Regions from separate parts of the Ectobacillus sp. JY-23 genome, predicted to be linked through region 2. Evidence: a T-box and tRNA genes for the amino acid it is inferred to sense, from the RefSeq annotation. Region 2 holds a T-box; the other holds one or more tRNA genes.

Region 1 (4,127 bases), 1.3 Mb from region 2:
ATGATAAAATTGTTATGATAAAAAAGTTAAAAAAGTGTTGACCATAGGTTATGTACATGGTATATTAATAAATGTCGTCAGCGACACTATGAAAAAAGTTGTTGACTTCAGGATTTGGATGTTATATGATAATAAAGTCGCTTCGGCGGCAAATGAACTTTGAAAACTAAACAAAACATGAAACGTCAACATTTATTTTAGCTAGACAAACACTTTTATGGAGAGTTTGATCCTGGCTCAGGATGAACGCTGGCGGCGTGCCTAATACATGCAAGTCGAGCGGACCTCTTCGGAGGTTAGCGGCGGACGGGTGAGTAACACGTGGGTAACCTGCCTGTAAGACTGGGATAACTTCGGGAAACCGAAGCTAATACCGGATATGTTTTTGAACTGCATGGTTCAAAATGGAAAGATGGCTTCGGCTATCACTTACAGATGGACCCGCGTCGCATTAGCTAGTTGGTGAGGTAACGGCTCACCAAGGCGACGATGCGTAGCCGACCTGAGAGGGTGATCGGCCACACTGGGACTGAGACACGGCCCAGACTCCTACGGGAGGCAGCAGTAGGGAATCTTCGGCAATGGGCGAAAGCCTGACCGAGCAACGCCGCGTGAGTGATGAAGGCTTTCGGGTCGTAAAACTCTGTTGTCAGGGAAGAACAAGTACGAGAGTAACTGCTCGTACCTTGACGGTACCTGATTAGAAAGCCACGGCTAACTACGTGCCAGCAGCCGCGGTAATACGTAGGTGGCGAGCGTTATCCGGAATTATTGGGCGTAAAGCGCGCGCAGGCGGTCTTTTAAGTCTGATGTGAAAGCCCACGGCTCAACCGTGGAGGGTCATTGGAAACTGGGAGACTTGAGTGCAGAAGAGAAGAGCGGAATTCCACGTGTAGCGGTGAAATGCGTAGAGATGTGGAGGAACACCAGTGGCGAAGGCGGCTCTTTGGTCTGTAACTGACGCTGAGGCGCGAAAGCGTGGGGAGCAAACAGGATTAGATACCCTGGTAGTCCACGCCGTAAACGATGAGTGCTAAGTGTTAGAGGGTTTCCGCCCTTTAGTGCTGAAGTTAACGCATTAAGCACTCCGCCTGGGGAGTACGGCCGCAAGGCTGAAACTCAAAGGAATTGACGGGGGCCCGCACAAGCGGTGGAGCATGTGGTTTAATTCGAAGCAACGCGAAGAACCTTACCAGGTCTTGACATCCTCTGACAACCCTAGAGATAGGGCTTTCCCTTCGGGGACAGAGTGACAGGTGGTGCATGGTTGTCGTCAGCTCGTGTCGTGAGATGTTGGGTTAAGTCCCGCAACGAGCGCAACCCTTGATCTTAGTTGCCAGCATTCAGTTGGGCACTCTAAGGTGACTGCCGGTGACAAACCGGAGGAAGGTGGGGATGACGTCAAATCATCATGCCCCTTATGACCTGGGCTACACACGTGCTACAATGGACAATACAAAGGGTTGCGAGACCGCGAGGTGGAGCGAATCCCATAAAATTGTTCTCAGTTCGGATTGCAGGCTGCAACTCGCCTGCATGAAGCCGGAATCGCTAGTAATCGCGGATCAGCATGCCGCGGTGAATACGTTCCCGGGCCTTGTACACACCGCCCGTCACACCACGAGAGTTTGTAACACCCGAAGTCGGTGGGGTAACCGTAAGGAGCCAGCCGCCTAAGGTGGGACAGATGATTGGGGTGAAGTCGTAACAAGGTAGCCGTATCGGAAGGTGCGGCTGGATCACCTCCTTTCTATGGAGACATCAATGAACGCTGTTCATTGTATGAAAAGACGTTCTCTGTTTTGTTTAGTTTTGAGTGTTCAACTCAATAAGTATGGGCCTATAGCTCAGCTGGTTAGAGCGCACGCCTGATAAGCGTGAGGTCGATGGTTCGAGTCCATTTAGGCCCACCATACTTTCTGAATAACGGGGCCTTAGCTCAGCTGGGAGAGCGCCTGCCTTGCACGCAGGAGGTCAGCGGTTCGATCCCGCTAGGCTCCACCATGTTCTTTGAAAACTGGATAACAATACAAGTGTAATTCAAAAAGTGTAAACTTTTTAATGGTTAAGTTAGAAAGGGCGCACGGTGGATGCCTTGGCACTAGGAGCCGATGAAGGACGGGACTAACACCGAAATGCTTCGGGAGCTGTAAGTAAGCTATGATCCGGAGATCTCCGAATGAGGAAACTCACCATTCGTAATGGAATGGTATCCTTATCTGAATACATAGGGTAAGGAAGGCAGACCCAGGGAACTGAAACATCTAAGTACCTGGAGGAAGAGAAAGCAAATGCGATTTCCTAAGTAGCGGCGAGCGAAACGGAATTAGCCCAAACCAAGAGGCTTGCCTCTTGGGGTTGTAGGACGCTCTATACGGAGTTACAAAGGAACGAGGTAGACGAAACGGTCTGGAAAGGCCTGTCATAGAAGGTAACAACCCTGTAGTTGAAACTTCGTTCCCTCTTGAGCGGATCCTGAGTACGGCGGAACACGTGAAATTCCGTCGGAATCCGGGAGGACCATCTCCCAAGGCTAAATACTCCCTAGTGACCGATAGTGAACCAGTACCGTGAGGGAAAGGTGAAAAGCACCCCGGAAGGGGAGTGAAAGAGATCCTGAAACCGTGTGCCTACAAGTAGTCAGAGCCCATTTACGGGTGATGGCGTGCCTTTTGTAGAATGAACCGGCGAGTTACGATCCCGTGCAAGGTTAAGTTGATAAGACGGAGCCGCAGCGAAAGCGAGTCTGAATAGGGCGACATAGTACGTGGTCGTAGACCCGAAACCAGGTGATCTACCCATGTCCAGGGTGAAGTTCAGGTAACACTGAATGGAGGCCCGAACCCACGCACGTTGAAAAGTGCGGGGATGAGGTGTGGGTAGCGGAGAAATTCCAATCGAACCTGGAGATAGCTGGTTCTCCCGAAATAGCTTTAGGGCTAGCCTCAAGTGTGAGAGTCTTGGAGGTAGAGCACTGATTGGACTAGGGGCCCCCCTCGGGTTACCGAATTCAGTCAAACTCCGAATGCCAATGACTTATTCCTTGGGAGTCAGACTACGAGTGATAAGATCCGTGGTCAAAAGGGAAACAGCCCAGACTGCCAGCTAAGGTCCCAAAATGTATGTTAAGTGGAAAAGGATGTGGAGTTGCTTAGACAACTAGGATGTTGGCTTAGAAGCAGCCACCATTTAAAGAGTGCGTAATAGCTCACTAGTCGAGTGACTCTGCGCCGAAAATGTACCGGGGCTAAACATACTACCGAAGCTGCAGATTGATACCAAAGGTATCAGTGGTAGGGGAGCGTTCTAAGGGCTGTGAAGTCAGACCGTAAGGACTGGTGGAGCGCTTAGAAGTGAGAATGCCGGTATGAGTAGCGAAAGATGGGTGAGAATCCCATCCACCGTATGCCTAAGGTTTCCTGAGGAAGGCTCGTCCGCTCAGGGTTAGTCAGGACCTAAGCCGAGGCCGACAGGCGTAGGCGATGGACAACAGGTTGATATTCCTGTACCACCTCTTTACCGTTTGAGCAATGGAGGGACGCAGGAGGATAGGAGATGCGCACCGCTGGTCGCGTGCGTCTAAGCAGTTAGGCTGATGAGTAGGCAAATCCGCTCATCGTAAGGCTGAGCTGTGATGGGGAAGCCCGTATGGGCGAACTCTCTGATTCCACACTGCCAAGAAAAGCTTCTAGCGAGGTAAAAGGTGCCTGTACCGCAAACCGACACAGGTAGGCGAGGAGAGAATCCTAAGGTGTGCGAGAGAACTCTGGTTAAGGAACTCGGCAAAATGACCCCGTAACTTCGGGAGAAGGGGTGCTCTCTAGCGAGAGCCGCAGTGAAAAGGCCCAAGCGACTGTTTAGCAAAAACACAGGTCTCTGCGAAGCCGCAAGGCGAAGTATAGGGGCTGACACCTGCCCGGTGCTGGAAGGTTAAGGGGAGAGGTTAGCGCAAGCGAAGCTTTGAACCGAAGCCCCAGTAAACGGCGGCCGTAACTATAACGGTCCTAAGGTAGCGAAATTCCTTGTCGGGTAAGTTCCGACCCGCACGAAAGGTGTAACGATTTGGGCACTGTCTCAACCAGAGACTCGGTGAAATTATAGTACCTGTGAAGATGCAGGTTACCCGC
Region 2 (4,127 bases):
GATGGATTACGGAATGGAGATGGAAGAAAAAATGGATGAAGAAATTCCGTTTACAAAAACGTTGCAAAAACAAAATGTAATTAGTATTGATAAAGGAAAAAGCGGTGCAAAAGTTGTGTTATTAGAGCCGCGTACATATTCTGAAGCTCAAGGCGTAGCTGATCATTTAAAAAGTAAACGTGCTGTTGTAATTAATTTGCAGCGTATGCCAACGGACCAAGCACTTCGCATTGTTGATTTCTTAAGTGGCACTGTATATGCTATTGGTGGCGATATTCAAAAGCTAGGTATTAAAACATTCATCTGCACACCTGAAAATGTGGATATTGTCGGTGCAATATCAGAACTGCTTGGTGATGAAGAACATTCTAATATAAAAAGGTGGTAAGGTTAGATGGGATTGCTTTCGTCTGTACTTCTCACGATATTTCAAGTGTATTACTATGCACTAATCGTGTACATTTTACTTTCTTGGCTGCCAGGAGCACGTGATTCGGCATTTGGGCATTTTCTAGCTCGTATTTGTGAGCCGTATCTAGAGCCGTTTCGTCGTTTTATTCCGCCGCTTGGTGTAATTGATATTTCTCCAATTGTTGCTATTATTGTGCTTGGCTTTGCTCGAGATGGCCTTAGACGATTGTTGTATATGATTTCGTAGGGGATAAGAGATGAGTATTTATGATCATTTTCGACCGGAGGAAGCTGTATTTGTTGATCGCGTAATAGAATGGAGAAACAGTGCAGAGCAGTATTATAAAATGAAGTTAACTGACTTCTTAGATCCGCGTGAGCAGCAGATAATCGACGCCTTAATGCCGGACGAAGCAGTCCGGTTTTACGGCGGTGCCAATGGGACAGAGAGAAGGCGAGCGCTCATATTACCTCCGTATTACGAACCAAACGTAGCAGATTTTCAAATAGAAGTGTTGCGTATTCAATATGCTACTAAATTTTTCTCCATTGAGCATCGCCAAATGCTTGGGGCACTGATGTCGCTTGGACTGAAGCGAGAAAAGTACGGTGATATCTTCATCGGTACAGATGAAATATATTTATTTGTTGCGAAAGAGATTGCGGATTATATTATCATGAATTTGCAATCTGTTGGAAAGGCGAAGGTTAGTGTTTCATCTGCGGAAGGGCAACGCATTATTTTACCTGCAGAGGAATGGACAGAAAAAAACGGCACCGTTTCGTCGTTACGTGTTGATGCTCTTCTTGCTGAAATGTTCAACATATCTCGTCAAAAGACGCAGCTATTGATTAAAGGCGGTCTCGTAAAAGTAAACTGGAAGGTGGTAGAACAACCATCATACGAATGCTTTAATGGTGACGTTTTGTCAGCAAGAGGACACGGGAGAGCAAAAATTTTATCGATTGATGGCAAATCAAAACGAGATAAATGGAAAATTATGTACGGTTTATTAAAATAACCAGGGAATAAGCAGGAATACGGCTGGTTTTGTCGAAGTATACATTAACTTATATAAAACAAACAACTGGAGGTGGCGTCTGTGCCTTTGACACCATTGGATATTCATAATAAAGAATTTAGTCGTGGTTTTCGCGGCTATGATGAAGACGAAGTAAACGAGTTTTTAGATCAAGTAATTAAGGATTATGAATTGGCGCTTCGCGAGAAAAAAGCGCTAGAGGAGCAAGTAGCGGAACTTGAACAAAAGTTAGGTCATTTTTCCAGCATTGAAGCCACTCTTAATAAATCCATTGTAATTGCACAAGAAGCGGCAGAAGAAGTGAAGCGCAATGCACAAAAAGAAGCGAAGTTGATTGTGAGAGAAGCAGAAAAAAATGCTGATCGTATTATTAATGAAGCATTAATGAAATCCCGTAAAGTTTCATTTGATATTGAAGAATTAAAAAAACAGTCCAAAGTATTCCGTAGCCGCTTCCGCATGCTGTTAGAAGCGCAACTTGATATGCTGAGCAATGATGACTGGGACAAACTTCTTGAGCTTGAGGATGAAACAGCGTTTTTAAAACAAGAGGAAACGTTGTAAGCTTGACGTTTTCATCAGAATTACATATAATTCAATAACAAATATGTTTTGATAAAAACGAGGATAGGGACAAGTACTTCTTTGTATCTTATAAAGCGAATCGAGGATAGTGAAAGCTCGAGATAAGAAAAAGAAGGAATATCACCCTGGAGTTCCCCGCTGAAATGCAGTAAGCGGAAGGCGTTCATTCACGTTACGAATACAAGGTGGACTGCTTGCAGTCTATTAGGGTGGTACCGCGGGAGACCTTCTCGTCCCTTTTTAGGGATGAGAAGGTCTTTTTATTTTGTCAAAACGCTAGGAGGAACATTGCATGGAGTATAAAGACACATTATTAATGCCGAAAACAGAATTTCCGATGCGCGGCAATTTGCCAAAGCGTGAGCCGGATATACAAGCAAATTGGGCAGAGATGGACATTTATGAGAAAGTACAGGAGCGCACAAAGGATCGTCCATTATTTGTATTGCACGACGGACCACCGTACGCAAATGGCGACATTCACATGGGACATGCACTAAATAAAGTACTAAAAGACTTTATCGTTCGCTATAAATCCATGAATGGTTTTTGTGCCCCTTACGTCCCAGGTTGGGACACACACGGGTTACCAATTGAACAAGCGCTCACGAACAAAGGGGTAAAGCGCAAAGAAATGACAGTTGCAGAGTTTCGCAAGTTGTGCGAAGAGTATGCTTATGAGCAAGTAGACCGTCAACGTGAACAGTTTATGCGCCTTGGTGTGCGCGGGGACTGGTACAATCCGTATATTACATTGAAGCCAGAATATGAAGCGCAGCAAATTAAAGTATTCGGTGATATGGCGAAAAAGGGTTATATTTATAAAGGTTTGAAACCTGTATATTGGTCTCCGACAAGTGAATCTGCATTGGCGGAAGCTGAAATTGAGTACAAAGACAAAAAATCTCCATCTATTTATGTAGCATTCGATGTAAAGGATGGTAAAGGTGTACTAGAAGGTGACGAAAAGTTTATTATTTGGACAACAACACCTTGGACTATTCCTGCAAACTTAGGTATCTCTTTACATCCTGACTTAGAGTACAGCATTGTCAAAGCAAATGACAGCAAGTATATTGTTGCATCTGCACTACTTGAGGAAGTTACAAAAACAATGGGCTGGGAAGAAACGTCTGTTGTGAAAACAGTTAAAGGTATTGAACTTGAGCATGTAGTGGCGAAGCATCCACTATACGGTCGGGATTCGCTTGTTATGGTTGGCGAGCACGTAACAACAGATGCCGGAACGGGCTGTGTACATACAGCACCTGGACACGGGGAAGACGACTTCCAAGTGGGGCAGAAATACGGTTTGGATGTGCTTTGTCCAGTTGATGATAAGGGCTACTTAACAAATGAAGCGCCGGGCTTTGAAGGATTATTCTACGATGAAGCAAATAAACCAATTACGCAAAAATTAGAGGAAGTGGGCGCTCTATTAAAGCTGACTTTTATCACGCATTCGTATCCGCATGACTGGAGAACAAAACAGCCAATTATTTTCCGTGCCACTGCACAGTGGTTTGCATCTATTGATTCATTCCGTAAAGAGTTGATGGAAGCAGTGCAAGAAACAAAATGGGTACCTGCATGGGGAGAAACACGTTTATTCAACATGGTACGTGATCGTGGTGACTGGTGTATTTCCCGTCAGCGTGCATGGGGTGTTCCGATTCCTGTGTTTTATGCGGAAAACAATGACCCGATTATTACAGATGAAACGATTAATCATGTAGCGGCATTGTTCCGTGAGCATGGTTCTAACATTTGGTTTGAACGTGATGCAAAAGATCTTCTGCCTGAAGGTTTTACACATCCATCAAGCCCGAACGGTCAATTCCGTAAAGAAACGGATATTATGGATGTATGGTTTGACTCCGGTTCTTCCCATCAAGCAGTATTGGAAGAACGTGATGATTTACAGCGTCCTGCTGATTTATATTTGGAAGGATCTGACCAGTATCGCGGCTGGTTTAACTCTTCTTTGTCAACGGCGGTTGCTGTGACAGGAAAGGCACCATATAAGGGTGTGCTGAGTCATGGATTTGTGTTGGACGGAGAAGGTCGCAAAATGAGTAAGTCACTTGG

What was found. The T-box of region 2 lies ahead of ileS (isoleucine--tRNA ligase). A T-box ahead of a tRNA ligase gene usually reads a tRNA of that ligase, here a tRNA-Ile.
Region 1: it has a tRNA-Ile gene. The T-box ahead of ileS (isoleucine--tRNA ligase) is inferred to sense a tRNA for this amino acid. The anticodon was not compared.

What each region holds. Positions count from the first base shown of each region.
Region 1 covers NZ_CP095462.1:2,475,819-2,479,945, forward strand. The annotation lists rRNA gene MUG87_RS12705 (16S ribosomal RNA) at 215-1,750, shown strand; tRNA gene MUG87_RS12710 (tRNA-Ile) at 1,837-1,913, shown strand; tRNA gene MUG87_RS12715 (tRNA-Ala) at 1,929-2,004, shown strand; rRNA gene MUG87_RS12720 (23S ribosomal RNA) at 2,064-4,127, shown strand, end outside.
Region 2 covers NZ_CP095462.1:1,211,783-1,215,909, reverse strand. The annotation lists gene MUG87_RS06260 (cell division protein SepF) at 1-388, shown strand, start outside; gene MUG87_RS06255 (YggT family protein) at 395-658, shown strand; gene MUG87_RS06250 (YlmH family RNA-binding protein) at 669-1,433, shown strand; gene MUG87_RS06245 (DivIVA domain-containing protein) at 1,515-2,018, shown strand; T-box leader at 2,070-2,280, shown strand; gene ileS (isoleucine--tRNA ligase) at 2,332-4,127, shown strand, end outside.